DNA from 3 places in the Streptomyces sp. NPDC048416 genome. Region 3 is predicted to be linked to each of the others. Evidence: riboswitches for the same ligand, from Rfam matches in the RefSeq annotation. Region 3 holds a riboswitch; each other region holds the start of a gene.
What was found. Region 3 has a riboswitch for thiamine pyrophosphate ahead of ACGFW5_RS07060 (thiamine ABC transporter substrate binding subunit). Riboswitches for the same ligand answer to the same signal wherever they lie in the genome.
Positions count from the first base shown of each region.

Region 1 (10,282 bases), on a different contig from region 3:
CAGCGACGCCCGTGAGGACTACCTGGACCGGCACCCCGTGAAGGCGATCACGCCGTACACGGTGCGGGACCGGCGGGCGCTGTCGGAGCGGCTGGCGACTACACAGCGTATGCGTCCGGTGATCGAACGGCAGGAGTACGCCTTGGGCACGGTCTGCGCGGCGATCCCCCTGACGGCCGGTTCCTGCGCCGCGACCATGGCCATCTCCCTCCCCCTCCACCAGCAAGAACGTCTGCTGCCCGCGATCGAGCAACTGCGCGGCGAAGTGGGTGGTCTGCTCAGTTCCCTGATGTTCTCTATCAGTATCTGAAATCTCACTCCTTGTGATCTGTTGGCGCTTACAGCACGATGGCGTCACGAAGGTCCCGAGGGATCGTTCCTGGCCGGTTTCAGCTAGAGCGGGGTACGTGAAGATGCGTGAGTCGGTTCAGGCAGAAGTGATGATGAGCTTCCTCGTCTCCGAGGAACTTTCCTTCCGGATCCCCGTGGAGCTGGCGTACGAAGCGACGGACCCGTATGCCGTGCGCATGACCTTCCACCTCCCCGGCGACGCGCCCGTCACCTGGGCCTTCGGGCGTGAACTGCTCCTCGACGGCATCAACGGACCGACCGGGGACGGTGATGTGCGGATCGAGCCGAGCGACCCTGACGAGCTCTCCGACGTCCACATCCGGCTCCAAGTGGGCGCCGACCAGGCCCTCTTCCGGGCCGGAGCCGCGCCCCTCGTGGCCTTCCTCGACCGTACTGACAAGCTCGTACCGCTGGGGCAGGAGTGGACGCTCGGAGAGTTCGACGAGCATCTGGAGGACGCGCTCGGACGCATCCTGGCGGAGGAGAACGCCGGCTGAGCAATTCGCCGCCCCCGCCCGTACGTTCCCGCTCCGGCTATTTCCTGCGGCGGTGGCCGCCACCGCCGCGTGCCGCCCGGAGCCGCGGCCCCGTACGGACGACGGGGACCGGCCGGTCGGCGGAGACCACCAGGGCGGCCAGCGCGGTGGTCAACGGCACGGAGGCGACAAGTCCGATCGAGCCGACAAGCGTGCGGACGATCTCCTCGGCCACGAGCTCGCTGTTGGCCACCGTGCCCACACTGCTCTGCGCGATCGAGAACAGCAGCAACAGCGGCAGCGCGGCGCCCGCATAGGCGAGCACCAGCGTGTTGACCACCGACGCGATGTGGTCGCGGCCGATCCGGATGCCCGCCCGGTACAGACCGCGCGGGCCCATCGTCGGGTTCGCCTCGTGCAGCTCCCAGACCGCCGACGTCTGTGTGACCGTCACGTCGTCGAGCACGCCGAGCGAGCCGATGATGACGCCCGCGAGCAGCAGGCCGGACATGTCGATGCGGGGGTAGAGGCCGTGGATGAGGCCGGTGTTGTCGTCGGTGTTGCCGGTGAGTGCGGCCCAGCCGATGAAGAGCGAGCCGAGCAGCCCGATCAGCATGAGTGAGACAAGGGTGCCGAGGACGGCGACGGAGGTGCGCGCGGACAGGCCGTGGCACATGTAGAGCGCGATCAGCATGATGGCGCTCGCCCCGACCACCGCCACAAGCAGCGGATTGGAGCCCTGCAACACCGCCGGAAGGATGAACAGGGTCAGGACGGCGAACGAGACGACGAGGGCGACCAGTGCCATCACTCCGCGCAGCCGGCCGACGATCACGACCGCGAGTGCGAAGATCCCCGCCAGCAGCGCCATCGGGAAGCGGCGGTTCACATCGGTCACCGAATATTGTAGGTCATGGGGGGCGTCGGGGGCGTACGAGACGATCACGCCCTGGCCCGCGTGCAGTTGGCGGGGCGAGTCGGGCTGGACGATCTCGGTGAACGTGCGGCCCTTCTCCTTGCCCGATGTGACCTCGACGGTGGCCTTGCCGCACGGTTTGCTCGGGGTGTTGCGTGCCTGCTGGCTCTCGGCCGTGGACGTGTCACCGTTCGACGGAGCCTGACCGGCGTTGACCGACTTGCAATCCACCTTGTCCACGGTGATGACCTTGGCCTGCTGGGTCTGGCGGTCGAAGCCGACCCCGGTGCGCTGATGCGGCGGGGCGCCGCCGGGCCAGAGCACCACGAGGCCCACAAGTACCGCCGTGGAGAAGGGAATCAGCACCGCGGCGATGACTTTGCGGAGGTGTTTCGACACGGGGGCGGCGGGCCCATGGCTGTGCGAGTGGCCGTGCCCGTGGCCGGGTCCGCCCGTGGGGTGCGGGGGGTGCGGTTCTGGTGAGGTCACCGCCCGATCATCGCAAGAACGGAGGGGGCCCTCTGTTCAGCGCGCCAGTGAGGACGCTAGCGTGGTGACACCTTTGCACACGCGGGAGCTCGGAGCACCGGGCTGAGAGGGCGCTGAAAACCGTACGAACCGTACGGACGAGGCTGCGCCGACCGCCGAACCTGTTACCGGGTAATGCCGGCGTAGGGAGTAGGTCTCATGACCGTTCAGGACGCACGCACGCCTGCCTCCAGCACTGAGGAGAGCGGGAAGTCCATCGGCTGGCACAAGGGGTACATCGAGGGTTCGCGCCCCGACCTCAAGGTGCCGGTCCGGCAGGTGCACCTCACCAACGGCAAGGCCGTGACGCTGTACGACACGTCGGGGCCGTACACCGACCCGGGCGTCGAAACGGACGTCCGCCGCGGCCTCGCCCCGCTCCGGGAGAACTGGATCATCGGGCGCGGCGACACCGAGGAGTACGCCGGGCGCCCGGTGCGCCCCGAGGACGACGGCATCAAGCACACCTCGCCGCGCGGGGGCCTGAAGAACCTCGACGCGGTCTTCCCCGGCCGTCCGCGCCAGCCGCGCCGGGGCCGTGGCGGCCAGGCCGTCAGCCAGCTCGCGTATGCGCGGCGCGGCGAGATCACCCCGGAGATGGAGTACGTCGCGATCCGCGAGAACGTCTCCCCCGAGGTCGTCCGCGAGGAGATCGCGGCGGGCCGCGCGGTGCTGCCCGCCAACATCAACCACCCCGAGATCGAGCCGATGATCATCGGCAAGCGTTTCCTGGTGAAGGTCAACGCCAACATCGGGAACTCCGCGGTCACCTCCTCCATTGAGGAGGAGGTCGACAAGATGACCTGGGCCACCCAGTGGGGCGCGGACACGGTCATGGACCTCTCCACCGGCCGCAACATCCACACGACCCGCGAGTGGGTGCTCCGCAACTCCCCCGTGCCCATCGGCACGGTGCCGCTGTACCAGGCCCTGGAGAAGGTCGACGGGCGTGCCGAGGACCTGACCTGGGAGATCTACAAGGACACGGTCATCGAGCAGGCCGAGCAGGGCGTGGACTACATGACGGTCCACGCCGGTGTCCTGCTGCGCTATGTGCCGCTGACCGCCCGCCGCAAGACCGGCATCGTCTCGCGCGGCGGTTCGATCATGGCGGCCTGGTGCCTGGCGCACCACAGGGAGTCGTTCCTGTACGAGAACTTCGAGGAGCTCTGCGACATCCTCGCGTCGTACGACGTCACGTACTCGCTGGGCGACGGCCTGCGGCCCGGCTCCATCGCGGACGCCAACGACGAGGCGCAGTTCGCGGAACTGCGCACGCTCGGGGAACTCAACACGATCGCCAAGCGTCACAACGTACAGACGATGATCGAGGGCCCGGGACACGTCCCGATGCACAAGATCAAGGAGAACATCGACCTCCAGCAGGAGATCTGCGACGAGGCCCCGTTCTACACCCTGGGGCCGCTGACCACCGATGTGGCGCCCGCCTACGACCACATCACCTCCGGCATCGGTGCGGCGATGATCGCCTGGTGGGGTACCGCGATGCTCTGCTACGTCACGCCCAAGGAGCACCTTGGCCTGCCCAACCGTGACGACGTCAAGACCGGCGTCATCACGTACAAGATCGCCGCGCACGCGGCGGACCTGGCCAAGGGGCACCCGGGCGCGCAGGAGTGGGACGACGCGCTCTCGGACGCCCGGTTCGAGTTCCGCTGGGAGGACCAGTTCAACCTGGCCCTCGACCCGGTCACGGCCCGGGAGTTCCACGACGAGACGCTGCCCGCGGAGCCGGCCAAGACCGCGCACTTCTGCTCGATGTGCGGTCCGAAGTTCTGCTCGATGAAGATCAGTCGAAGCATCACGGAGCAGTTCGGCGGCGATGACCCGCTGACCAGCGACGATGAGGCGCGAGCGGGGATGCTTGCCAAGTCGGAGGAGTTCGCCGCGCAGGGAAATCGGCTGTACCTGCCTATTGCGGACTGATCCTCTGAGGGCTGACCCTCTGAAGGGCTGACCTTCTGAGATGGCCTCGGAGTGATTCGAGGCCGTCTCAGCAGCCATGCCGGGTCCAGTCGGGACGGCTCCCCACATGGGGCCCGGCCCCCGCTCAGCCCTTCCGCTCACCCAGGACGCAGAACTCGTTGCCCTCCGGGTCGAGGAGGGTCACCCAGTGCTGCCCGTCCTGCACGGCGTCGACGCGCTGGGCGCCGAGGGAGAGCAGCCGGGCAACCTCGGCCTCCTGGTCGTCAGGGCGGAAGTCGGGGTGGAGCCGGTTCTTCGACGTCTTGCCGTCGGGGACAGGCACGAAGAGCAGGCCCGGCATCCGGTCCGGCTCAGGCCGGATCTCGATGATCTCCTCGGATTCGTCGACCACAACCCAGCCGAGAGCTTCCGCCCACCAGCGCCCGAGAGCGACGGGGTCGGCGGAGTCGACGATGATCTGTTCCCATTCCAGTGCCATGGGCCTGAGCATAGGCAGACCGGCGGCCCACCCCGGAAAGCCGCCAATCTTCCCAATCCACCAAGTCCTCCGTGGTCGCGTCAGGAACCAACCTGGTGGGACATCACAGTTGGTCCCTTCTCGGGCTGAGCCGGGCCCACCGTCCCGACGGGCTCCGGTCCGGGAGCAGGTGTTGTTCCCGCTCTGGCGGCCACCCCGACAAGTCAGCCGCGACGCCCGCCGTTCAGTCCCGATCGCCCTGCGAAAACGGTGTGGCCCCGAGCGGAAAAAGGCTCGGGGCCACAGCGAAGGGTGAGGGAGGGGAGTCGAGCTCTTCGGCGAAAGCTCGACTCCGGTGAATGGCCGGGCGGGCTACGCCTTCGCCGTGTCCGCCGCGGGGCGCTTTCTGCCCGGGGCGATGGTCTTGAGAATGCGCGCGAGCGGCTTCTCGACGGCCTCGTGCAGAAGGGCTGCCAGGACGAGGGAAACGCAGAACACCGTGATCACGGCGGGCGCGGTCCCGATGTTGTGGTGCTTCCTCAGGATGTGGTCGGCAGCGAAGATGACGAGTTCGTGGACCAGGTAGAAGCAGAAGGAGACCTGTCCCAGATAGACCACGATCCGGCCCCGCATCCACGACGAGGTCCCGCGCACATCGGCCCGTGCGGCAGCCGGGATCAGCAGGAGGTACGGAATGAGGGTGCACGCCCCGAAGTGGAACGCGTCCGGGACGATGCGGGTCAGCCACAGCAGGGCGACCGTGCACAGGGCCCCGCTCACGAGCAGCCCGGGGCCGCGCCAGCTGCCCCGCTTGACCAGGAGGGCAAGCACGATGCCGGCGACGAATTCGGGCAGCCGCGCCGGCGGCAGGATGTAGGAGAGGTAGCTGTCACGCCAACCGGCGTGGTCGGCCATCCACATGGCCGCCGCGGGCATCAGCAGGGCGAGCGCCGTCATGGCCGCGAGCACCCGGTACAGGCCGCGGTCGCTCATGCGCAGCAACCCCGGCAGCAGGAAGGGGAAGGTGAAGTAGAAGAAGAACTCGCAGCTCAGGGACCAGGACACCCCGTTGAAGCCGAACCAGAAATCGGGCTGGTTGGGGATCCACGACTGCGTCAGCGTCAGGTTCGTCAGCGCCACGCGCCCGCTCAGCTGCTGGCCTTCCCGCACCAGGAGGAGCACGGCGGCCAGGAAGGTCACCAGATGGGCGGGGTAGATCCGGGCGAACCGGTTCCAGTAGAACGTCCGCCGGCGCACGGACCTCGTCCCTTGCGACCAGGCCAGGACGAAGCCCGAGAGGATGAAGAAGAACGACACCGCGGACGGGGCCCCGAGGGTGAGCCATCGAAGCGCATTCACCTGCCGGGCATGGCCCCAGAAATCCGCCTCATAGGCGAAATGCATCAGGAAGATGGCCAGGGCCGCCACCCACCGCAGTCCGGTCAGCGACTTCAAATGCGAAGGCATGCCGACGGGAGCCGATGCGGGCTGCGTCCCTGAACGTGACACGGGTATGCCGGTCTGGTCTGACAGTACGGTCACGCAATTTCTCTTCTCGTCACGAGAGCGGACCGTGCTCCGCCCCGAGTCCAATACCTGATGCGGGGATCACCGCTGCGTAGGGCCTGTTCACAGGCTCCCGCGCGGTGCTGCTGACCCGGCGCCGACGATGCCTGTCAGCGGTGCTTCGGCCCAGCTGTTGTCTTGTTGTGGTCGACGATTCTTGACACACCGTCGTCGGCAACCCCCATGCGTCAGCAGAGGAATGCAGTAAAAAGCCGCCCTGTGCGTCGACCCCGCTGCGGGAGAACCGAGAATTGCGTAGTCGTACCGGGCGCGACAGTCGAGAAACTTTTCGTCCCCATTGTCAACGGCCTTGTCGTCGACCGTTCCATCCGTTCCCCCTATCCACCGTGTGGGGTGGATACGTCGCTGCCCCCCTTGGCACCGACCACTGCGGCACGGGAGCTTACCATCGGACCGTCGTATCAGGGACGGGCGGCCGGGTTCACCCGGCCCGGCCGAATGCCGCGAATACCGCGGAACAGCGGGGCCGGGCGCGACGACGAACGACCTGCGAAGCAGTCGACGCCCCGGCCCGGTCAGTCCGGCTGGTGCTCGGGGCCGCCGAAGTCGGGGCTGGTGAAGTCCGGACTGGTGAAGCTGGGATGGCTGGTGGGGGAGCTGCCTTCATCGGGGCTGCCGAAGCCCGGGCGGTCGTAGCCGAGGGAAGGGATGCGGCCCGTCGGGCGCCGGGGTGCCGGAGCGCCGGGGTCGACACTCGGGTCGGCGAGCGCGTCGCGCAGGAACGGGTAGATCCCGCGTTCCAGCAGGGCGTGGCGCCAGGCTTCGCGGGCGCGGGAGAGTTCCTGGGTGCGTTCGTCGGGTGCGTCCGCCTCGCTCGCCTCGTCGACCGCCACCACCTGCGTCGCTCCGTTGCGTACCGCGGTGATCAGAAGTCCGACGGCGGCTGCGAGGATCGCGGCCGCCGTCAGCGCGCCGAAGAACCAGCCGGCCGTCAGCATGGTGTCGGCGAAGGCGGGCACCGGGTTGAGCATCTTCAGGATGTAGCCGACCAGCAGGAAAATCGCGGCGGCGGTCCCCGCGAGCACCGGGGCCAGCACGGTGACGACCGCGCCGACGCCCGCGCCCGAGGGCTCGAACGCGGTGCCGTCGGGCGGCAGGAGGGCGGCGTCGGGCACGGCGCCCGGTGCCCGCAGGTCTTCGCGTGCCGTGACGTAGTTCTCGTACTCCGGGCCCGCCCGCTCCGTGATGAAGGAGCCGGCGGCGAGCACCATGGTGCGCAGCTGCACGGCGTTGAGGCGCTCGCCGATGCCGGACAGCTCGGGCCGTTCATGCGCGGTGCGCAGCGCCTCGTCGAGGATCCGCTCGAACTCCTGGCGGTCCTCGGGAAGCAGGTGCGGAGCGCTGTTCATGTGCATCCCCCGATGCTCCGTAGGGCCGGGAAGCCCGCCTGGTGAACGGGCAGTTGGGCGGAAACGGAGGAGAGCCTGCTACGGATGACCCGATGGTAGAGCCGCTACGGCACAGGGTGACAGGGTGTTTCCGGAAATGGCATACCCGGCGCTTTGCGGAACGCCTGCCCTGTCACCCCTCAGTCATGCAGCGGGAGTTGCTGGACCAGCAGTTTTCCGGCCATGGTCACGCCGCCGTCCATGGCGATGGCGAGACCGTCGGCGTACAGGTGCGGGCCCTCGACCACCGGGCGCGAGTCCTCCTCGCCGTCCTCGGTGCCGACCTCGCCGAGCAGGTACGGGATCGGGCTGTGGCCGTGCACCACGCGCTGTCCGCCGTACGCCGAGAGCAGTTCGCGTGCGGCCTCGGGGCCGGAGCCGTCGCGGAACGCGAACCGCTTGGTGAGCTTGCGGAACAGGTCCCAGCATTCGTCGGCGTCGTTGCGGTTGAGAATGGCGTGGACGGTGTCGTTGACCGCCTCGATGGAGTCGCCGTAATCCAGGTAGGCGGTCGTGTCGGAGTGCATGAGCAGGTGGCCGTCCTCCTGCTCGATCGCGTCGAGTCGCGACATCCACTGCAGGTGGACGTCCTGGAGCCGGTCCATGTCGGCCTTCTGGCCGCCGTTGAGCAGCCAGGCCGCCTGGAAAGTGGCGGTTCCCGCGCCGGAGTTGACCGGGGTGTCGGCGAACCGCTTGGCGCCGATGAGCAGCAGCTCGTGGTTGCCCATGAGGGCCTTGCAGTAGCCGCCGGCGGCCGCGGCCTCGGCGGAGAGCCGCATGACCAGGTCGATGACGCCGATGCCGTCGGGGCCGCGGTCGGTGAAGTCGCCGAGGAACCACAGGCGCGCGGTGCCCGCGGCCCAGTTGCCGGATTCGTCGATGAGCCCCTGGGCGCGCAGGGCGGCCAGGAGTTCGTCGAGGTAGCCGTGGACGTCGCCGACGACGTACAGCGGGCCGGGGCCCTCCGGTGCCTGCGCGGGGGCGGGCTCGACCACGGGCACCTGGACGGTGTCGCCCCGGTTGATGATCGGGAGGTCGCGAGCGGTCGGTGTGTATCCCTCGGGCGGCTCGTCATCCGGATAGGGGATTGCGCCGGGCGCCGGAGAGGGCGGAATGGGCGCGGGTGCTCCCGGGCGCGTGGCCACCGGCTCTTGGCGGAGCTCCAGGACGGCCGGCTCTTGACCGGGATCCGGAACCGCCGGCTCTTGACCGGGATCCGGAACCGCCGGCTCCTGACCGGGATTCAGGACCGTCGGCTCTTGACGGGGGTCCAGGACCACCGCTTCGTGGCGGAGTTCCGCGACCACCGGCGCGTGCCGGAATTCCGGAACCACCGGCTCCTGACGGAGCTCCTGGGTCACCGGCGCGTGGAGAGGTTCCTGGGCCGCCGGCTCGTAACGGAGTCCCGGGGCAGCCGGCTCCGGCTGGGCGGGCGGTTCCTCCGGTGGTGGCACGGGGGCCTGTTGCGCGTACGGCGGCACCCGGAAGTCACGCAACGTCTCCGTCCGCACGGGTCCCTGACCGGCCCCCTGAGTCATCGACCCCTCCACCACCGTCGCGCCGCCGTACACCCTGGGAGCCGCCAGGTCGGGCGGGATCCGTGGTGTCGTGCGCCCATCATAGGAATGCGCCTCATGCTGTGTGACGCACCAGGGGTGGTCAATCCGGGTGCGAGCGGGGTTCGGCGGTGGTTATGTCCCCAATGTGGTGGTCCGGACCTGACCGATCTCTGTGGTTCGGACCTGACCGATCTCCGTGGTCGGACGGCCCGGGGTCCCGCGGCGTCCGGCCGGGGGTCGAAGCCCGGCCGGAGACCCATCAGTTCTGGCCGGGCTGGCCGGGTTGACCCGGCTGGCCGGACTGGCCCTTCGCCGGGGAACGGGGAGGGCTGACCGTGGTGCGCGGCGGCCGGCGCTGGGACGACGTCCGCACGATCAGTTCGGTCGGTATCACCTGCTCGATCGGATGGCCGTTGTCGATCCCTTCGATCGCGTCGATGAGGAGCTGCACGACGGCCGTGCCGATGCGCCGCGGTTTGAGCGAGAGGGTGGTGATGGGCGGCTCTGTGGTGGCGTACACCGTGGATTCGCTGCAGCACACCAGGAGCAGGTCCTCCGGTACGCGCATTCCGTAGCGCCGGGCGGCCGCGAGCAGATCGGTGCCGTTGGGGTCGAAGAGTCCGTAGACGGCGTCGGGCCGGTCGGGTCGGGCGAGCAGCCGGTCGGCTGCGACGGCGCCCGCACAGGGGTCGTGGGCCGGGTAGGACTCGTACACAGGGTCCTGCCCGACGCGGGTGCACCAGGTCAGGTAGGCCTCGGTGGAAAGGCGGGTGTAGGTGTCGGTGGTCGTGCCGGTGAGCAGGCCGATCCGGCGGGCGCCGGCCGCGGCGAGGTGGTCGAGCAGGTCGAGTACGGCGGCCTCGTGGTCGTTGTCCACCCACGCCGTGACGGGCAGGCTGCCCGCCGGGCGGCCGTCGGAGACGACGGGAAGGCCCTGGCGTACGAGTTCGGTGACGACGGGGTCCTGGTCGGAGGGGTCGATGACGACGGTGCCGTCGAGGGCGACGTTCGACCAGACGTCCGCGGGGCTGCGGCGTGAGGTGGCGGGAAGGATGACGAGGGCGTAGCCGCGG
Region 1 is NZ_JBICXU010000006.1:91,808-102,089, forward strand. Features, by position in the region: gene ACGFW5_RS10425 (IclR family transcriptional regulator) at 1-310, shown strand, start outside; gene ACGFW5_RS10430 (SsgA family sporulation/cell division regulator) at 414-848, shown strand; gene ACGFW5_RS10435 (YibE/F family protein) at 886-2,232, opposite strand; TPP riboswitch at 2,304-2,438, shown strand; gene thiC (phosphomethylpyrimidine synthase ThiC) at 2,431-4,218, shown strand; gene ACGFW5_RS10445 (VOC family protein) at 4,343-4,696, opposite strand; gene ACGFW5_RS10450 (acyltransferase family protein) at 5,048-6,142, opposite strand; gene ACGFW5_RS10455 (hypothetical protein) at 6,778-7,617, opposite strand; gene ACGFW5_RS10460 (metallophosphoesterase) at 7,791-9,188, opposite strand; gene ACGFW5_RS10465 (LacI family DNA-binding transcriptional regulator) at 9,469-10,282, opposite strand, start outside.
Region 1: it holds a riboswitch for thiamine pyrophosphate, as region 3 does, so the genes downstream of both, thiC (phosphomethylpyrimidine synthase ThiC) here and ACGFW5_RS07060 (thiamine ABC transporter substrate binding subunit) in region 3, are expected to answer to the same signal.

Region 2 (10,282 bases), on a different contig from region 3:
GGGTCGGGAGTGAACAGCCACTCCAGCATCTCCTCGTCGGAGAAACCGTCGTCCCTCAGGAGCGTCAGGGTGCCGGTGAGGCCCTTGACCACCTTGTCGGTGTCGATGAAGGCGGCCGGCACCTGCAGGGCCCTGTTCTCACCTCGGCGTACGGCGATGAGCTGGCCCTCCTTGACCAGCTGCCGTACGCGCGTCACCTCCACGTCCAGCATCTCCGCGATGTCGGGGAGGTGGAGCCAGGCGGGGACGAGAGCATCAATCTTTGCGTCAATCTCGGTCACGGGACAAGCGTGCCACCTCCGACTGACACTCGGTACCGGGGTGGTCCCTCGGGGGCTGCGCCCCGGCCCCCTTCGGGCTGCCCCGGCGGGGGCGGCTGCCGGGGTTGCCGGCCGTTCTGAGCCGGTCGCGGGTTCCCCGCGGCCCTGTGAGGCAAGGGGCGAAGCCCCGGACCGGCTTACGGCTGCGGACCGTGCGTGGCTGGTCGCGCAGTTCCCCGCGCCCCTGTAGGGCAACCGGCGCCAACCCGTCGCGCCCACCGCCGCGCAACGACACAGCCCCGCGCCCCTGTAGGGCAACCGGCGCCCATCGGCCGCGCCCACCGCCACGCGACGACACAGCCCCCTGCCCCTTGGCTGCTCGGTGCCGACCGGCATGGGCATCTTCAGCCTGTCCGGCGATTGAGGACGAGCGCCGTTCAGGCGCGGCGGGGTCTGGGGCGAAGCCCCGGACCGCCTTGCGGCTGCGGACCGTGCGTGGCCGGTCGCGCAGTTCCCCGCGCCCCTGTAGGGCGACCTGCGCCCATCGGTCGTGCCCACCGCGGCGCGGCGACACAGCCCCGCGCCCCTTGGCTGCTCGATGCCGACCGGCATGGGCATCTTCAGCCTGTCCGGCGATTGAGGACGAGCGCCGTTCAGGCGCGGCGGGGTCTGGGGCGAAGCCCCAGGGCCGGCTTACGGCTGCGGACCGTGCGTGGCTGGTCGCGCAGTTCCCCGCGCCCCTGTGGGGCACCCAGCACCGCACCCGTCGCGCCAACCCGCCGCGCGGCCACCGCGCTAACGCAGCGTCGCCGACTTCAGCGGTACGGACGGGTCCGCCAGCTGGGCCGGGGACATCGGTGTCGCGGATTCGATCAGTTTGCGGCCCTGGGCCAGGTCTCTGGGGCGGCCCACCGCCAGGACCGCGACCAGCGCGCCGTCCCTGAGCCAGCAGACCGACCACGGGGTCGACGACGGGTCGCCGCGCCGGACCAGTTCGTCGGTGTCGCGGTGGTGGCCCGCGTACTGGACGAAGCGGCCGAACTGCTCGGACCAGAAGTACGGCACCGGGTCGTAGTCGGCGGGGGCCTCGCCCACGATGTCGGCGGCCACCGTGCGCGGGCCCTGGAGCGCGTTGTCCCAGTGGTGGACCAGCAGGCGTTCGCCGAACCGGGCCGAGGGGAACGAGGCGCAGTCGCCCACCGCGTACACGTCGGGCAGCGAGGTGCGCAGGCGGGCGTCCGCCGTGATCGCTCCCTCGGGGCCGAGCGCGATGTCCGAACCGGCCAGCCACCCCGTCGCGGGGCGGGCGCCGATGCCGATGACCACCGCGTCGGCGGGCAGGGCCCGGCCGTCGGCGAGCCGTACCTCGCCCGGCACGACCGCCTCCACCCGGGCGCCGGTGACGAGTTCGGCGCCCGATTCGGCGTACCAGGCGGCCATCGGGGCGGCGACCTCCGTCGGGAGCACCCCGGCGAGCGGATGGTCGGCCGCTTCCACGACGGTGACCTCACAGCCCGCGTCGCGGGCGGCGGTGGCGAACTCCGCGCCGATCCAGCCCGCGCCCACCACCACGATCCGGTGCCGCTGGTCGAGGACCGGGCGAAGGCGCCGCGCGTCGTCGAGGGTGCGCAGCAGGTGGACGCCGGGCACTCCCCCGCTGCCGGGCAGGGTGAGGGGTTCGGCGCCGGTCGCGATGACGAGGGTGTCGTAGCCGACCTCGCCCGCCTCGGTCACCACGCGGTGCTCGGCCGGGCGCACCCCGGTGACCTCAAGGCCCAGGCGCAGGTCGACGCCGAGCGCTTCGAAGTCGACCTCGAAGGCCGAGCCCTCGGCCTTGCCGAGCAGGACCGCCTTGGACAGCGGGGGCCGGTCGTAGGGCTGGTGGGGTTCGGCGCCGATGAGGGTGATGGCGCCGGGGAAGCCCTGTTCACGCAGGGCCACCGCGGTCTGCACGCCGGCCATGCCCGCGCCCACGACGACCACGTGCCGCGCTTCGGATTGCGTCTGGTGCGTCTGCTGTTCGCTCACGCGATCACCATAAGCAGCTGACCATTCGTCAGGTAAGGGGCCGTGTCGGCGCGCGCAGACCCCGGGGCCCATCCCGACCCCCTCGACGCGCGCACCACCCGGGCCCACCTCGGCCCCCTGGGCGCGCCCACCCCCAGGCCCCGCCCCCCTCGACGCGCGCACCCCCGCAGCGTCGGCATACGCGCCCTTGGCCGCCCGGACGCTCCCTTACTGCGGGCCGACGGCTCGGGCTATGGTGGCAGGCGTAAAGCACTCGCGGGAGCCCGGACGCACCGGGCTGAGAGGGAGGCTGGGCGGCCTCCGACCGTACGAACCTGATCCGGGTCATGCCGGCGAAGGGAGGGGCTGGACGCCCATGCGTTCTTCACACGACAGGCCCGGGAACGGGTCCGACGTCCTGGTGGTCGGGGGCGGTGTCATCGGGCTCGTCACCGCCTGGCGGGCCGCCCAGCGCGGCCTCGACGTCGTGCTCGTCGACCCCGAGCCGGGCGGCGGCGCCGCCCAGGTCGCGGCCGGGATGCTCGCCGCCGTCACCGAACTCCACTACGGCGAGCAGAGACTGCTCGCCCTGAACGTCGAATCCGCCCGCCGCTACCCGGCCTTCGTCGCCGAGCTGAGCGAGACCACCGGGCTGGACACGGGGTACCGCGCATGCGGCACCCTGGCCGTGGCCCTGGACTCCGACGACCGCGCCCACCTGCGCGACCTGCACGCGCTCCAGGTCCGCTGCGGTCTGGAGTCCGAGTGGCTTTCCGGGCGCGACTGCCGCCGCCTCGAGCCCATGCTCGCGCCGGGTGTGCGCGGCGGCCTGCGGGTCGACGGCGACCACCAGATCGACCCGCGCCGCCTGGCCGCGGCGCTGGTCGCCGCCTGCGCGGAGGCCGGCGTGCGCTTCGCGTACGGCTGGGCCGAGCGGCTCGTGGTCGTACGGGAACGGGCGGCCGGGGTCGTCCTGGCGGACGGCACCGAGCTTGCAGCCGACCAGGTCGTGCTCGCCGCCGGCAGCCTCAGCGGCCGCCTGAAGGGCGTACCGGAAGAAGTCCTTCCGCCCGTACGTCCCGTGAAGGGCCAGGTCCTGCGCCTGACCGTGCCGCCCGCGTACGCGCCGTTCCTGTCCAGGACGGTGCGGGCGGTGGTGCGGGGCAGCGACGTCTATCTCGTACCGCGTGAGAACGGCGAACTCGTGCTCGGCGCCACCAGCGAAGAGCTCGGCTGGGACACCACGGTCACCGCGGGCGGGGTCTACCAACTGCTGCGCGACGCCCACGAGTTGGTGCCGGGCATCACCGAGCTCCCGCTCACCGAGACCCGGGCGGGCCTGCGCCCCGCCTCCCCCGACAACGCGCCGCTGCTCGGCCCGACGGCGCTGCCCGGGCTGCTGCTCGCCACCGGGCACTACCGCAACGGGGTGCTGCTCACCGCCGTGACCGGCGATGTCATGGCGCACGTCCTCGCCACCGGTGAACTGCCCGACGAGGCACGCCCGTTCACCCCCCGCCGCTTCGCCCACGCACCCTGGGAGCTGACGACCGCATGACCGTCTCCGTCAACGGCGAGCCCCGAGCGCTTGCCTTGGGCACCACCCTCGACGCCCTCGTCGCCGCCCTCACCCCGTCCCGCTCCGGTGTCGCCGCCGCCGTCAACGAGGCGGTCGTGCCGCGCAGCGCCTGGCCGACGACCACGCTCGGCGACGGTGACCGCGTCGAGGTCCTTACCGCCGTGCAGGGGGGCTGAACCATGGCCGACGACGTGCTGACCATCGCCGACACCACCTTCGGCTCCCGGCTCATCATGGGCACCGGCGGGGCGCCGAGCCTCGCCACCCTGGAACGCGCGCTCGCGGTGTCCGGCACCGAGCTGACCACGGTCGCCATGCGCCGTCTCGATCCGACCGTGCAGGGCTCGGTCCTGTCCGTCCTCGAACGGCTCGGCATCAGCGTCCTGCCCAACACGGCGGGCTGCTTCACCGCGGGCGAGGCCGTGCTCACCGCGCGCCTGGCCCGGGAGGCGCTGGGCACGCACTGGGTGAAACTGGAGGTCGTGGCCGACGAGCGCACCCTGCTGCCCGACCCGATCGAACTGCTCGACGCCGCCGAGACGCTGGTCGACGACGGGTTCACGGTGCTGCCGTACACCAACGACGACCCGGTCCTCGCGCGCAAGCTGGAGGACGTCGGCTGCGCGGCGATCATGCCGCTCGGCTCCCCCATCGGCTCGGGGCTCGGCATCCGCAACCCGCACAACTTCGAGCTGATCGTGGACCGGGCGGGCGTCCCGGTGATCCTCGACGCGGGTGCGGGCACGGCCTCCGACGTGGCGCTCGCGATGGAGCTCGGCTGTTCCGCGGTGATGCTCGCCTCCGCGGTGACCCGGGCCCAGGAGCCGGTCCTGATGGCGGAGGCGATGCGGCACGCGGTGGAGGCGGGCCGGCTGGCCCACCGCGCGGGCCGCATCCCGCGCCGCCACTTCGCCGAGGCGTCCTCGGCGATGGAGGGGCGGGCCGCGCTCGACCCCGAGCGCCCGGCGTTCCAGGCCGTTCCGTCCGGGTCGGACCCCGCGGGCCCGGCATGATCCAGCAGAGCGGCCCCCGTCACTCGCGGCGGCGAAGGAGCAGGTCCGCGTCACAGCTCGGCTTCAGTACGGGCCCAGCAACGCACGCGGCGTGAAGGGCGTCGCGGGGCGCTCGTAAACTCTCCCCGTGGATACGACCCTTCATGACCCCCTCGTCGGGCAGGTGCTCGACGGCCGCTACCGCGTCGACGCGCGCATCGCCGTCGGCGGTATGGCCACGGTCTACCGGGCCGTCGACACCCGCCTCGACCGGGTGCTCGCCCTCAAGGTGATGCACCCCGGCCTCGCCGCCGACGCCACCTTCGTGGAGCGCTTCATCCGCGAGGCCAAGTCGGTGGCCAGGCTCGCGCACCCCAATGTGGTCGGCGTCTTCGACCAGGGCGCGCAGGACCAGTACGTCTATCTCGCCATGGAGTACATCGCGGGCTGCACCCTGCGTGATGTGCTGCGCGAGCGCGGCGCGCTCCAGCCGCGTGCGGCCCTCGACATCCTGGAACCGGTACTCGCCGCACTCGGCGCCGCCCACCGGGCCGGCTTCGTCCACCGGGACATGAAGCCCGAGAACGTCCTGATCGGCGACGACGGCCGGGTCAAGGTCGCCGACTTCGGCCTGGTGCGGGCCGTGGACTCGGTGACGAGCACCACCGGCTCCGTCCTTGGGACCGTCTCCTACCTCGCGCCCGAGCAGATCGAGCACGGCACCGCCGACACCCGCGCCGACGTGTACGCGTGCGGCGTGGTCCTGTACGAGATGCTGACCGGCGCCAAGCCGCACCACGGGGACACCCCCGCCCAGATCCTCTACGCCCACCTCCACGAGGGCATGCCCGCGCCGTCCGCGGCCGTGCCCGGCCTCGCCATCGAGCTGGACGACCTGGTCGCATCGGCGACCGCCCGCAACCCCGAGGTGCGCCCGCACGACGCGGTGGCCCTGCTCGCGCTGACCCGCACGGCCCGCGCCGCGCTCGACGACGAGCAGCTGGACGCCGTACCGCCGGGCGCGAGCGGCGCGGCAGGCGGCGCCGGAGCCGAGGACCGTACGAGCGTGATCCCCCGGGCCGCGACGACCCCGGTGACACCGGCGGGCGTACCGCTGCCCGCGGAGAACGCCGGGCAGGAGCCGGTGAACCGCACCAGCCGGCTGATCATCCCGCGGCGCAGCGAGGAGGACCCGGAGCCGCAGCCGGCCGCGCGGACGGCCCGGAGCCGGTTCGCCGGGCGGCGCGGGCTCATCGCCCTGGTGACCGCGCTCCTGGTGGTCCTCGGGGTCGGCGCGGGCGTCTGGTACATCAACTCCGGCCAGTTCACCCGCGTCCCCGCGCTCATCGGGCGCAGCGAGGACGCGGCGAAGCAGAAGCTCTCGGGCGCCGGGCTCGGCGTCAAGAAGGTCGACCGGCAGTTCAGCGACACCGTCGAGCGCGGCCAGGTCATCTCGACCGACCCGGCCACCGGTGCCCGCATCCGCGGCAACGGCTCGGTCACGCTGGTCGTCTCGCGCGGTCCCGAGACGGCTCAGGTGCCCAAGCTGGACGGGATGCCGCTGGACCGGGCCAAGGACGAGCTGAACAAGGCGGGCTTCGCGCCCGGCGACACCACCAGCGAGTTCAGCGACAGCGTCGCGCAGGGCGCGGTGATCCGTACCGATCCGCCCGCCGGCGTCAAGCGGCACACGGACACGGCGGTCGCGCTCGTCGTCAGCAAGGGCGCCCCCGTCGACATGCCCGTGGTCGTCGGTGACACGCTGGCCGACGCCACCTCCGCCCTCCAGGACGCCGGCCTGAAGGTGGCCGTGGCGCCCGAGCAGGTCAACTCCCCGCAGGACGCGGGCAAGGTGGCCGCGCAGTCGTCCCCGCAGCACGCCCGGCTCACCAAGGGCGACACCGTCACCCTGACCGTGTCCAAGGGCCCTCGGACGGTCACCGTGCCCAAGGTGACCGGCGAGAGCGCCGACGACGCCCAGAAGGCCCTGGAGGCGGCCGGATTCAAGGTGAAGGTCGACCGCAGCTTCCCCTTCCTCAGCGACGAGGTCTCCGGTCAGTCCGTCGCCGCCGGCGCCCAGGCACCCGAGGGCTCCACCGTCACGATCACCACCAAGGGACTGTAGTCACCCCATGCGCAACCCCATCGGCGGCCACGTCCCCGTGGCCGGTGGCCTCGCCACGGTCGGACTCGCCTACGCCCGCGACATCGGCGCCGAGACCGTGCAGGTCTTCGCCGCCAATCCGCGCGGCTGGGCGACGCCGGCCGGAAATCCGGCCCAGGACGAGCGGTTCAGGGCCGAGTGCGCGGCGGCGTCGATCCCGGCGTACGTCCACGCGCCCTACCTCATCAACTTCGGTTCAAGCACCGGGGCCACGGTGGAGAAGTCGGTGGAGTCGCTGCGGCACTCGCTGCGCCGGGGCCGGGAGATCGGCGCGCTGGGCGTGGTCGTGCACACCGGTTCGGCGACCGGCGGGCGTCCGCGTGCGCAGGCCCTGGCGCAGGTCCGTACGCATCTGCTGCCGCTGCTCGACGAGCTGACCCACGACGACGACCCGTTCCTGCTTCTGGAGTCGACCGCCGGGCAGGGCTTCTCGCTCTGCTCGCGCACCTGGGACTTCGGGCCGTACTTCGAGGCCCTGGACGCCCACCCGAAGCTCGGGGTCTGCCTGGACACCTGTCACATCTTCGCCGCCGGGCACGATCTGGCAGGGCCCGGCGGCATGAAGCAGACCCTGGACCTGCTGGTGGAGACGGTCGGCGAGGGGCGGCTCAAGCTGATCCACGCCAATGACTCCAAGGACGTGGTCGGCGCACACAAGGACCGTCACGAGAACATCGGCTCCGGGCACATCGGCGAGGAGCCGTTCCGCGAGCTGCTGGCCCATCCGTCGACCGCGGGCGTTCCGCTCGTCATCGAGACCCCGGGCGGCAAGGAGGGGCACGCCGCGGACGTGGCCAGGCTGAAGTCGCTGCGCCTCTAGGGTGCCGGGCGGTTCAGAGCTCCGGGCCGTCCCCGGGCTCCTCCTGGTAGGAGTACCGCTGCTCGCGCCACGGGTCGCCGACGTTGTGGTAGCCCCGCTCCTCCCAGAACCCCCGCCGGTCCGCGGTCATGTACTCGACGCCGCGGACCCACTTGGGGCCCTTCCAGGCGTACAGGTGCGGGACGACGAGGCGCAGCGGGAAGCCGTGTTCGGCGGTGAGCAGTTCGCCGCCGTTGTGGGTGGCGAAGACCGTACGGTCGGAGAGGAAGTCGGCCAGGCGCAGGTTGGAGCTGAAGCCGTACTCGGCCCAGACCATGACGTGGGTGACATCGGGCGCGGGCGGCGCGAGTTCGACGATCGTGCGGGCCATGACCCCGCCCCATTCGGCCCCGAGCATCGAGAACTTGGTGACGCAGTGCAGGTCGGCGATCACGCTCTCGAACGGCAGCGCCGAGAACTCCTCGTGGTTCCAGCAGTGCTTGTCGCCGTCGGCGGTGGCCCCGAAGACCCGGAACTCCCAGCGCTCCGGCTTGAACTTGGGCACCGGCCCGTAGTGGGTGACCGGCCAGCCGCGCTGGAGCCGCTGGCCCGGCGGAAGCTCCGACTGCGCTGCTCCCTGCCGCTCCCGGCTCTCCGGCTGACCCATGACTCCATGGTGACAGACCCCGAGGGGTGGTGATGACCAGGGACGTCCCGATTCGGGCAACTCCTACTAAGCATGCACTTACTGGACGGTCCCTGATCACGGTGCGAGGATGCGCGAAACCTGCCCGGTTACCGTTGTGGAAGGAGCCTCTGCGATGCAGGGCGACCCCGAGGTCATCGAATTCCTGAATGAGCAGTTGAGTGCCGAGCTGACGGCGATCAACCAGTACTGGCTGCACAGCGCGATGCAGGCCAACTTCGGCTGGACGAAGCTGGCCAAGTACACGCGTCACGAGTCGATCGACGAGATGAAGCACGCGGAGGTGCTGACCGACCGGATCCTCTTCCTGGACGGCCTGCCGAACTTCCAGCGGCTCTTCCATGTCCGCATCGGGCAGACGGTCACCGAGATGTTCCAGGCGGACCGGCAGATCGAGGTCGAGGCGATCGACCGCCTCAAGCGCGGCGTCGAGGTCATGCGGGCGAAGGGCGACATCACGTCCGCGAACATCTTCGAGTCGATCCTGGCCGACGAGGAGCACCACATCGACTATCTCGACACCCAGCTCGAACTCGTCGAGAAGCTGGGCGAGGCGCTGTACATCGCGCAGCTCATCGAGCAGCCGGAGAGTTAGGCCGCCGGGGGCGAAGCCGGGGCCGCGGCGTCAGGCGGCGTCGTCGAGGGCGGGGGCGAACTCCGGGGTGACGGAGGTCAGCGCGGGGCGCCCCTGGTCCACCAGTTCCCGGCGGGGGCAGGAGCCACGCCCGAGCAGCGCCTGGATGCGGCGTACGCACGAACCGCAGTCGGTGCCGGCCTTGCAGGCGGAAGCTATCTGGCGGGGGGTGCAGGCACCGCCGTCCACGTGCTTCTTGACCTGCTCCTCGGTGACACCGAAGCAGTTGCATACGTACACGCGGTTCACCTCCCGGGGCGATCGGCGCGGCATCGACAAGGAAAGCCCCTCCCGATGATCGGTGAGGCAACCCTAACCTTACCTGGAGCCCCCGGCGCGCAAAAGCCCCTGATACGGCAGTGGGGCGCGGATCACATGGATCCGCGCCCCACTGCCGTACGGAGCGAAAACTACTGGTCGCGGTACATCTCGGCGACCAGGAACGCCAGGTCGAGGGACTGGCTGCGGTTGAGGCGCGGGTCGCAGGCCGTCTCGTAGCGCTGGTGGAGATCGTCGACGAAGATCTCGTCGCCGCCGCCCACGCATTCGGTGACGTCGTCACCGGTGAGCTCGACGTGGATGCCGCCCGGGTGGGTGCCGAGCGCCTTGTGGACCTCGAAGAAGCCCTTGACCTCGTCCAGGACGTCGTCGAAGCGGCGCGTCTTGTGGCCGGAGGCCGCCTCGAAGGTGTTGCCGTGCATGGGGTCGGTGACCCAGGCGACGACCGCGCCGGACGCGGTGACCTTCTCGACGAGCTCGGGGAACTTGTCGCGCACCTTGTCGGCGCCCATGCGGACCACGAACGTCAGCCGGCCGGGCTCACGGTCCGGGTCGAGGCGGTCCACGTAGGTGAGCGCTTCGTCGACGGAGGTCGTCGGGCCGAGCTTGATGCCGATCGGGTTGCGGATCCGGGAGGCGAACTCGATGTGCGCCCCGTCCAGCTGCCGGGTGCGCTCACCGATCCACACCATGTGGCCGGAGGTGTCGTACAGGTGGCCGGTGCGCGAGTCGACGCGGGTCAGCGCCGACTCGTAGTCGAGGAGCAGCGCCTCGTGCGAGGCGTAGAACTCGACGGCCTTGAACTCGGCGGGGTCGGTGCCGCAGGCCTTCATGAAGTTCAGCGCGTTGTCGATCTCGCGGG
Region 2 is NZ_JBICXU010000013.1:5,430-15,711, forward strand. Features, by position in the region: gene ACGFW5_RS18415 (Rv2175c family DNA-binding protein) at 1-281, opposite strand, end outside; gene ACGFW5_RS18420 (NAD(P)/FAD-dependent oxidoreductase) at 1,056-2,288, opposite strand; TPP riboswitch at 2,534-2,646, shown strand; gene thiO (glycine oxidase ThiO) at 2,644-3,825, shown strand; gene thiS (sulfur carrier protein ThiS) at 3,822-4,022, shown strand; gene ACGFW5_RS18435 (thiazole synthase) at 4,026-4,859, shown strand; gene pknB (Stk1 family PASTA domain-containing Ser/Thr kinase) at 4,987-6,963, shown strand; gene ACGFW5_RS18445 (deoxyribonuclease IV) at 6,971-7,822, shown strand; gene ACGFW5_RS18450 (sulfite oxidase-like oxidoreductase) at 7,836-8,468, opposite strand; gene bfr (bacterioferritin) at 8,623-9,102, shown strand; gene ACGFW5_RS18460 (bacterioferritin-associated ferredoxin) at 9,133-9,390, opposite strand; gene ACGFW5_RS18465 (class II 3-deoxy-7-phosphoheptulonate synthase) at 9,552-10,282, opposite strand, start outside.
Region 2: it holds a riboswitch for thiamine pyrophosphate, as region 3 does, so the genes downstream of both, thiO (glycine oxidase ThiO) here and ACGFW5_RS07060 (thiamine ABC transporter substrate binding subunit) in region 3, are expected to answer to the same signal.

Region 3 (10,282 bases):
GGGTTGGAGGCCGGCCACGACCCGCAGCAGGGTGGACTTGCCGCTGCCGCTCGGCCCGAGCACGCACACCGTCTCGTGGTCGGCGACCTCCAGGTCGACCGCGTCGAGCGCGGCGCGCCCGGCGAACCGTACGGTCACACCGTCGAGTCTCAGCATCAGAACTCCCCGCTCCGGTCGGTCCTGATCCGTTCGAGGACGAGCAGCGACACCGCGCACACCACCATCAAAATCGTGCTGAGGGCCATGGCCTGGCCGTAGTTGAGGTCGCCCGCCCGGCCGAGCAGCCGGGCCACCGCGACGGGCAGCGTCGGGTGGTCGGGCCGGGCGATGAAGACGGTCGCCCCGAACTCGCCGAGCGAGACCGCGAAGGCGAAGCCCGCCGCGACGAGCAGCGCCCGGCGCACCAGCGGCAGATCCACCTCGCGCCAGGCCCGCAGCGGGGAGGCCCCGAGTACGGCCGCCGCCTCGCGCAGGCGTCCGTCCACCGCGCGCAGCACCGGCAGCATGATCCGTACGACGAAGGGCGTACCGACCAGTGCCTGGGCGAGCGGCACCAGGATCCAGGAGGTCCTGAGGTCCAGCGGCGGCTTGTCGAGGGTGATCAGGAAGCCGAAGCCGACGGTCACGGCGGAGACGCCGAGCGGCAGCATCAGGAGGGCGTCGAAGCCCCGCATGAGGCGGCCGCTGCCCCGTCGGGCCAGGGCCGCCGCCGCGAGTCCGCCGACCGCCAGCGCGATCGCGGTGGCGGCGAGCGCGTACTGGAGCGAGTTCCAGATCGCCTCGATGGGCGGCACCAGGAAGCTGCCGTTGTCGCCGGCGTCCTGGAGGGCCCGGTAGTAGCCGAGGCCGTAGCCACCGGGGGTGTCGAGGGAGCGCTCGACGAGGACGCCGACGGGCAGCAGGATCAGCAGGGCCACGACGGCGAGGACCGAGGCGAGCAGCGTGCGCTGCGCGGCGCCGCGCGGGCGGCGGGACGTCTGGGCCGGGTCCACGAGGGTGAGGGCGCTCTCGCGGCGGCGCGTCGCCCAGGCGTGCACGGCGAGGATCGCGCCGACCGCGGCGAACTGCACGATCGTCAGGACGGCCGCGGTCGGCAGGTCGAGGAGTTCGGCGGTCTCGCGGTAGATCTCCACTTCGAGGGTGGAGAAGGTGGGGCCGCCGAGGATCTGGACGACGCCGAAGGAGGTGAAGGTGAAGAGGAACACCATGAGCGCGGCCGCGGCGACGGCGGGGCCGAGCGCGGGCAGGGTGACCCTGCGCCAGGCCCCGAGGCGGGAGGCCCCGAGGACACGGGCGGCCTCTTCCTGACGGGGGTCGAGCTGCGACCACAGGCCGCCGACGGTGCGTACGACGACGGCGTAGTTGAAGAAGACGTGCGCGAGCAGGATCGCCCACACCGTGGTGTCGAGGCGTACGCCCCACAGCTGGTCGAGGAGGCCGCCGCGGCCCAGCAGCGCCAGGAACGCGGTGCCCACGACGACCGTCGGCAGCACGAACGGGACGGTGACCACGGCGCGGAGGAGCTGTTTGCCGGGGAAGTCGAGGCGGGCGAAGACATAGGCGCCGGGCAGCGCGATCACCAGGGTGAGCGCGGTGGAGGCGAGCGCCTGCCAGGTGGTGAACCACAGGACGTGAGCGATGTCCGGGTCGGTCAGCACCTCGCCGATCCGCCCGAAGTGCCAGGCGCCCTGCGCCGTGAGCCCGCGGCCGACGATGGCGGCCACGGGCCAGGCGAAGAACAGGGCGAAGAACGCGAGCGGCGCGGCCATGAGCCCGAACCGCACCGCGTTGCCCCGCACGGCGCTCCGCCGCGCCGGCTTCCGGGGCGGCTTGCCCGGCGGGCGGCCTACTTCAGGACGAGCGAGGACCACGTCTTGACCCACTGGTCACGGTTCTTGGCGATCGTGTCGGGGGCGACGGTCGCCGAGTCGGTGATCTTCGCACCGAACCTGGTGAATTCGGCGGGCACCGCCGCGTCCTTGGCGACCGGGTCCACGAACATCTGGAGCGGCATGTCCTCCTGGAACTTCTTCGAGATCAGGAAGTCCAGGAGCGCCTTGCCGCCTGCCTCGTTCTTTGCGCCCTTGAGCAGGCCCGCGAACTCTGTCTGGCGGAAGCAGGTGCCGGTGGCGACGCCGGTGGGGGCCTCGGTGGGCTTGGGGTCGGCGTAGATCACTTCGGCGGGCGGGCTGGAGGCGTAGGAGACGACGAGCGGCCGGTCGCCCTTGGCCTTCTTGCCGCCGGCCGAGCCGGAGAAGTCCGTGTTGTAGGCCTGCTCCCAGCCGTCGACGACCTTGACGCCGTTGGCCTTCAGCTTCTTCCAGTAGTCCTGCCAGCCGCCGTCGCCGTACTTGGCGACGGTGCCGAGCATGAAGCCGAGACCGGGCGAGGACGTCGCGACGTTCTCGGTCTCCAGGAGGTTCTTGTACTCGGGCTTGATCAGGTCGTCGAAGGACTGCGGGGGGCTGAGCTTCTTGTCCGCGAAGTACTTCTTGTCGTAATTGACGCAGATGTCGCCGGTGTCGATGGGGGTGACCCGGTGCTTGTCCTTGTCGAGCTGGTCCTCGACCGGCACCCGGTCCAGGCCCTTGGCGACGTACGGGGTGAAGATGCCGTTGTCCAGGGCGCGCGAGAGAAGGGTGTTGTCGACGCCGAAGAAGACGTCGCCGCGCGGGGAGCCCTTGGTGAGGATTTCCTGGTTGAGGGCGGCTCCGGCGTCGCCGCTCTTGAGGACCTTGACGGTGTAGCCGGTCTGGGCGGTGAATGCCTTGAGCACCGGGTCGGACGCGGCGAACGAGTCGTGGCTGACGAGCGTCACGGTCTTGCCGCCGGAGCCGCCGGTCGAGCCGGACGCCTTCTTGCCGTCCGAGCTGCCGCAGGCCGCGAGCGTGGCGACGCCGAGGGCGGCGGCGAGCGCACCGGCCGCGAGCCTCTTGGTACTGCGCATTTCTTCATTCCTCCTGGAGATGACCAGGAAGAGACGCGGCCCTGCCCGCACGACGTCCAGTCGTGCGGGCAGGGCGCAACAGCTTGAGTAATCGCCGAACTTCCTACCCCGCATGACCGGGGCAAGGTTCAGAGGGTCTGCGGTCCGTGTCCCATGAATGGGTACCGCACTCTCAGCGCTGTGGCGCTCCCCTGTCGGAATATGCAGATGTTTCCGGCCAGGTTACACGGGGCCCCCGGCCCGGCCCGGGCCGTTCTGCCCCTCGGACTACCGCTCCGTGGCGGCCAGCTGCCCGCAGGCTCCGTCGATCTCCTGGCCCCGGGTGTCGCGGACGGTCACGGGCACGCCATGGGCCGCGATGGCCTCGACGAACGCCTTCTCGTCCTCGGGCCGCGACGCCGTCCACTTGGAGCCGGGCGTCGGGTTCAGCGGGATCAGGTTGACGTGCACCCGCTTGCCCTTGAGGAGGCGGCCGAGCAGGTCACCGCGCCACGCCTGGTCGTTGATGTCGCGGATCAGGGCGTACTCGATGGAGATGCGGCGCCCGGACTTCTCGGCGTACTCCCATGCGGCGTCGAGCACTTCGCGCACCTTCCACCGGGTGTTGACCGGCACGAGGGTGTCGCGCAGTTCGTCGTCGGGGGCGTGCAGGCTGACCGCGAGACGGCACTTGAAGCCCTCGTCTGCGAAGCGGTGCATGGCGGGGACCAGGCCGACGGTGGAGACGGTGATGCCGCGCTGGGACAGGCCGAGGCCGTCGGGCTCGGGGTCGGTGAGGCGGCGGATGGAGCCGACGACCCGCTTGTAGTTGGCGAGCGGTTCGCCCATGCCCATGAAGACGATGTTGGAGAGACGGGCCGGGCCGCCGGGGACCTCGCCGTCGCGCAGGGCGCGCATGCCGTCGACGATCTGGTGCACGATCTCGGCGGTCGAGAGGTTGCGGTCCAGGCCCGCCTGGCCGGTGGCGCAGAACGGGCAGTTCATGCCGCAGCCGGCCTGCGAGGAGATGCACATCGTCACCCGGTCCGGGTAACGCATCAGGACGGACTCGACGAGCGTGCCGTCGTGCAGCTTCCACAGCGTCTTGCGGGTGGTGTCGTCGTCGCAGGAGATGTGCCGCACGACCGACATCAGGTCGGGCAGCAGCTCCTCCTGGAGCCGGCCGCGCGCGGCGAGCGGGATGTCGGTCCACTCGGCGGGGTTGTGGGCGTAGCGCGCGAAGTAGTGCTGCGAGAGCTGCTTGGCGCGGAACGGCTTCTCACCGATCGCGGCGACGGCTTCCTTGCGCTCGGCGGGCGACAGGTCGGCGAGGTGCCGCGGCGGCTGCTTCGCTCCGCGCGGCGCGGTGAAGGTCAGTTCTCCCGGAACGGGGCGTGCCATGAGCGGTAACTCCTCAGTACGACGAGGCCGGCGATCCCCGCTGGGCGCGGAGCAGGCGACGATACGGTGCCGAAGCCAGGAGACCTCACAGGATCACCCCGCGGACGCGAGGCCGAAAAGGGCGCGTCGCTCGCGAGCGACGCGCCCTTCAAGGGTAACCGGATGCCGCTCAGCCCGTGCCGACGAAGACCGCGAGCAGCAGCCACACCACCGGAGCGGTCGGCAGCAGCGAGTCCAGACGGTCCATGATGCCGCCATGGCCCGGCAGCAGGGTGCCCATGTCCTTGATGCCCAGGTCCCGCTTGATCATCGACTCGCCGAGGTCGCCGAGCGTGGCGCTCGCGGCCACCGCGACGCCGAGGAGCAGGCCCTGCCACCAGGTGCCGTCGTCGATCAGGAACTGCATGCACAGCGCGCCCGCCACCATCGCGAAGGACACCGCGCCGAACAGGCCCTCGCGGGTCTTTCCGGGGCTGATGCGCGGCGCCAGCTTGTGCTTGCCGAAGCGCCAGCCGATCGCGTACGCACCCGTGTCACTGACCACGGTCAGGAGCAGGAAGGTCAGCACCCGCCAGGGACCGTCGTCCGCGGCGAGCAGCATGGCGACGAACGTGGCGAGGAACGGCACGTAGAACGCCGCGAAGACGCCCGCGGTGACGTCCCGCAGATAGTTCTCGGGCGGCTCGGTCATCCGCCACACGAGCACCGCGAGCGCGGTGAGCGCCATCGCCACCCATGCGCCCTCGGCGCCGCTGACGTATCCGGCGACGACCATCGCCGCGCCGCCCACGGCGAGCGGCACGAGCGGCGCCTTGATCTGCTTGCGCTCTTCGAGGCGGCTGGTCAGCTCCCACAGGCCGACGACGACGGCGACCGCGACGACCCCGACGAAGACGGCCTTCACGACGAACAGGGAGGCGATGACGACCGCGCCCAGGGCGACACCGACCCCTATCGCGGACCGCAGATCGCGGCCCGCCCGCTTCTTCTCCGGCTGGGCGGGCACGGGCGGCGGAGGCGGAGTGCTTGCCATGGGCTCCTGCGGCGTCTCGTCGCGGAAGAGAGGACCGCCCGGCAGAGCGGTCCCCCGGTCACGTTCGTCGCGGTCTTCGGCGTCGTCGCCCGCGTCGGGCACGACGGGCATCGGCTGCGTCCGCGACACGGGCGGGGCGTCATACGGATCGTATGCAGGCCCCGCCGGGAACGCCCCCTGGGAAGGCCCCTCGGGGGTTCCCCAGTACGCGGGTCTCGGCGGAGCCCCCCAGGAAGAGTCGTTCATCAGACCTCTAGCAGCTCGGCTTCCTTGTGCTTGAGCAGCTCGTCGACCTGCGCCACGTACTTGGCGGTGGTGTCGTCGAGCTCCTTCTCCGCACGGCGGACCTCGTCCTCGCCGGACTCCTTGTCCTTGACGAGCTTGTCGAGGGCGTCCTTGGCCTTGCGGCGCACGGCGCGGATCGACACCTTGGAGTCCTCGGCCTTGGTGCGGGCAACCTTGATGTAGTCCTTGCGGCGCTCCTCGGTCAGCTCCGGGAAGTTCACGCGGATGATGCTGCCGTCGTTGCTGGGGTTGACGCCCAGGTCCGAGTCGCGGATGGCCTGCTCGATGTTGCGCAGCGCGCTCTTGTCGAACGGGGTCACCACCGCCATGCGCGGCTCCGGCACCGAGAAGGAGGCGAGCTGGTTGATCGGCGTCAGCGCGCCGTAGTAGTCCGCCACGATCTTGTTGAACATCGCCGGGTGCGCACGGCCGGTGCGGATCGCGGCGAAGTCCTCCTTGGCGACCACGACGGCCTTCTCCATCTTCTCCTCGGCCTCGAGGAGGGTTTCTTCGATCACCACTTGCTCCTGCATGTCTTGGGTGGGCCGGGAGTTCTCAGAGCGACCTGAGCCCTTGGGCCCTGGATAACCAGCGTCTTTCCCTGCACGGTGTCCGACCGGCAGGGGATTGTCCATCCCCCGGTCAGGCCCGGGTGCCCTGGTCGCTCACGAGCGTGCCGATCTTCTCACCCTTGACGGCGCGCGCGATGTTGCCGGCCGTAAGGAGCTCGAAGACGAGGATCGGGAGGTTGTTGTCGCGGCACAGGGTGATCGCGGTCATGTCGGCGACCTTCAGGTCCCGGGTGATGACCTCGCCGTACTCCAACGCGTCGAACTTCACCGCGTCGGTGTTGAGACGGGGGTCGGAGTCGTAGACCCCGTCCACCCCGTTCTTGCCCATCAGCATGGCCTCGGCGTCGATCTCCAGGGCGCGCTGTGCGGCGGTGGTGTCGGTGGAGAAGTACGGCATGCCCATGCCGGCGCCGAAGATGACGACGCGGCCCTTCTCCAGATGGCGTACGGCACGCAGCGGGATGTACGGCTCGGCGACCTGGCCCATCGTGATGGCGGTCTGGACGCGCGAGTCGATGCCCTCCTTCTCCAGGAAGTCCTGGAGGGCGAGGCAGTTCATGACCGTCCCGAGCATGCCCATGTAGTCCGAGCGGGCCCGGTCCATGCCGCGCTGCTGGAGCTCGGCGCCCCGGAAGAAGTTGCCTCCGCCGATGACGACGGCGATCTGTGCGCCGTCACGGACGACGGCGGCGATCTCGCGGGCGATGTTGTGCACGACGTCGGGGTCGACTCCGAGCGCCCCGCCGCCGGCGAACGCCTCACCGGACAGCTTCAGCATGAAGCGCCCGGCCACCTTGCCGTCATCGCGCTTGTGGTCGGCCGACTCGTCGGCCTTGGCGGTGTCCGCGCCCTGATTCATGGAGGTCTCCTCGTGCACATACGAAGAAGGCCATTGCCGGTGGGTACTCGTAGTCCCTAGCGGCAATGGCCTCCTCGTCAGATCTGCGGTCGTCCGTCGCGTGCGCGGCCGACGACTGCCTCAGACCCTAGCGGGGTCTAGTGTCGAACGCTGAACAGACTCAGATGCCGACCTTGATGCGCGAGAAGCGCTTCAGGGTGACACCGGCCTCCTTCAGAACCTGCTCGACGGACTTCTTGTTGTCCAGCGCGTACGGCTGGCCGAGCAGCGTGGCTTCCTTGAAGAAACCGTTGACGCGACCCTCGACGATCTTGGGGAGCGCGGCCTCGGGCTTGCCCTCGGCGCGGGTGGTCTCCTCGGCGACGCGACGCTCGGTCTCGACGACCTCGGCCGGAACGTCCTCACGGGTGAGGTACTTCGGCGCGAAGGCGGCGATGTGCTGCGCGACACCCTTGGCGATCTCGGCGTTGTCCTTGTCCAGCTCGACGAGCACACCGATCTGCGGGGGCAGGTCGGGCATCGTGCGGTGCATGTACGCGGAGACGAAACCGTCGGAGAACTGCGCGAAGCGGTCCAGGACGATCTTCTCGCCGAGGTTGGCGTTGGCCTCGTCGACGAACGCCTGAACGGTCTTGCTGGCCTCGATCTCGGAGGCGAGCAGCGCGGCCAGGTCGGCCGGGGAGGTGGCGGCGACGTGCTCGGCCAGCTTGGCGGCGACGGCCTGGAACTTGTCACCCTTGGCGACGAAGTCCGTCTCGCACTTCAGCTCGACCAGCACGCCGGAGGAGTTGTCCTCGGCGATGAGGGAGACGACGGCGCCGTTCTCGGCAGAACGGCCCTCGCGCTTGGCGACGCCCTTCTGGCCCTTGATGCGCAGGGCCTCGACGGCCTTGTCGACGCTGCCGTCGGCCTCGTCGAGCGCCTTCTTGCAGTCCATCATGCCGGCGCCGGTGAGCTCACGGAGCTTCTTGACGTCAGCGGCGGTGTAGTTCGCCATGAGTCTGTGTTTCTCTCTCGGAGTCTAGAAAGATCTACGAAGATCTGCGGGGCTACGGGTTGACGGCGGGGGCTTGTGGCCCCCGCCGTCAACTACCGAACCTGTGGGTCCCGGTGAAGGGTCAGGCCTGCTCGGCGTCCGCGGCCGGAGCCTCCGTGGCCTCGGCGGCCGGAGCCTCCGTGGCCGGAGCCTCGGCAGCGTCCTCGGCCGGCTTCTCGGCCTCGGCGGCCGGAGCGGCGTCGGCCGCGGGGGCCTCGGCGGACTCCTCGGAGTCAGCCTTCTTGTCGCCCTCGAGCAGGTCGCGCTCCCACTCGGCCAGCGGCTCGCCGGCCGCCTTCTCGCCCGGCTTCGAGTCGCCCGTGGCCTGGCCGGAGCGGGCGATGAGGCCCTCGGCGACGGCGTCGGCGATCACGCGGGTGAGCAGGGTGACGGAACGGATCGCGTCGTCGTTGCCCGGGATCTTGTAGTCGACCTCGTCGGGGTCGCAGTTCGTGTCGAGGATCGCGACGACCGGGATGTGGAGCTTGCGCGCCTCACCGACGGCGATGTGCTCCTTCTTGGTGTCGACGATCCAGACGGCGCTGGGAACCTTCGACATCTCGCGGATACCACCGAGGGTCTTCTCCAGCTTGGCCTTCTCGCGCGAGAGGACCAGGAGCTCCTTCTTGGTGAGACCCGAGGCCGCGACGTCCTCGAAGTCGATCTGCTCAAGCTCCTTGAGGCGCTGCAGACGCTTGTAGACGGTGGAGAAGTTGGTCAGCATGCCGCCGAGCCAGCGCTGGTTGACGTAGGGCATGCCCACGCGCGTCGCCTGCTCGGCGATCGCTTCCTGCGCCTGCTTCTTGGTGCCGACGAACATGATGGAGCCGCCGTGCGCGACGGTCTCCTTGACGAACTCGTAGGCGCGGTCGATGTACGACAGCGACTGGAGCAGGTCGATGATGTAGATGCCGTTGCGCTCGGTGAAGATGAAGCGCTTCATCTTCGGGTTCCAGCGACGGGTCTGGTGACCGAAGTGGACGCCGCTCTCCAGCAGCTCCCGCATCGTGACGACGGCCATGGCCGTACTCCTTGAGATACTCGGTTACCGCGGCCGCCGGTCGGCTGCCGCGCCTGACGCCCCGGTGCGCCGTGCCCTGAACCCTGCGCGGGTAAGGACCGAGAGGCGCGGCCGGCGATGGTGGTGAGACCGCCGGCGGGGCGTGCGAAGTCGATCCGGTGACCCGGATCGCCACAAGAAGTGTACGGGACCCGCACAGTGCCGGGTGACGGCGTTGTCCACAACCGGGCAGTACTCCACAGATCAGCACCAAGATCCACTCCCTGGCGTCCCCGGCGGGACCCTGAACCCATGTATCGAGCACTCCTCCTCCTCGCCCTGGCGACGGCCGGCGGCCTGCCCGCGCCCCCGCCGACCGCCGTCCAGCCCTGGGCACCGCCGGCCGTCGTCCGCCTTTGGGCGCCGTCGGCTCTCGCCCACCTCTGGGCACCGCCGGCCGTCGTCCAGCCTTGGGCACCGCCCGCCGTCGTCCGCCTTTGGGCGCCGTCGACTCTCGCCCACCTCTGGACACCGCCGGCCGTCGTCCGTCCCGCCCTCGCCGCGGGCACGGCCGGGTGGCCTGTCACCCCGCCGGACATCGTCCACCCGTGGGCGCCCCCGGCCACCCCGTACGGTCCGGGCCACCGCGGCATCGACCTCGCCGCACCCCCGGGCACACCGATCCGGGCAGCCGCCGCGGGCCGTGTCACCTTCGCGGGCCAGGTGGCAGGGCAGGGAGTCCTCACGATCACCCTGCCCGGCGCCACCGCACCACCGTTGAGAACCACCTACGAACCAGTACACGCCCTGGTGCCGGAAGGCGCCGACGTCACCGCCGGACAAGTGGTGGCCACCGCGGCCGAAGGCCCCTCCCACTGCCCGACGGGCTGCCTCCACTGGGGCCTCCTGAGAGACCGGACCTACCTGAACCCGCTCCTCCTGCTGCACCGCGCCGCGCCCTCACGGCTGCTGCCGGTGGTGGGGGTGGTTGAGCCTGGGTGAGAGGTGGGGCGGGGTGGGGTGGGGCGGGGGCGATGCCGGGGACGGCGACGGTCTGGTCGTCCAGGGCGTCGAAGACGTCGGCGGTCAGCCGGGTGGCCGTGCGTGGGGCCTTGGGGCGGATCAGTTCGACGAGTCTGCGGCGTCCGGCTTGGCCCAGGGCGGCCGGGG
Region 3 is NZ_JBICXU010000004.1:103,843-114,124, forward strand. Features, by position in the region: gene ACGFW5_RS07050 (ABC transporter ATP-binding protein) at 1-156, opposite strand, end outside; gene ACGFW5_RS07055 (ABC transporter permease) at 156-1,769, opposite strand; gene ACGFW5_RS07060 (thiamine ABC transporter substrate binding subunit) at 1,847-2,947, opposite strand; TPP riboswitch at 3,030-3,150, opposite strand; gene rlmN (23S rRNA (adenine(2503)-C(2))-methyltransferase RlmN) at 3,215-4,327, opposite strand; gene ACGFW5_RS07070 (phosphatidate cytidylyltransferase) at 4,497-5,606, opposite strand; gene frr (ribosome recycling factor) at 5,606-6,163, opposite strand; gene pyrH (UMP kinase) at 6,288-7,076, opposite strand; gene tsf (translation elongation factor Ts) at 7,237-8,073, opposite strand; gene rpsB (30S ribosomal protein S2) at 8,195-9,133, opposite strand; gene ACGFW5_RS07095 (M23 family metallopeptidase) at 9,425-10,114, shown strand; partial or broken gene ACGFW5_RS07100 (IS110 family transposase) at 10,149-10,282, opposite strand, start outside.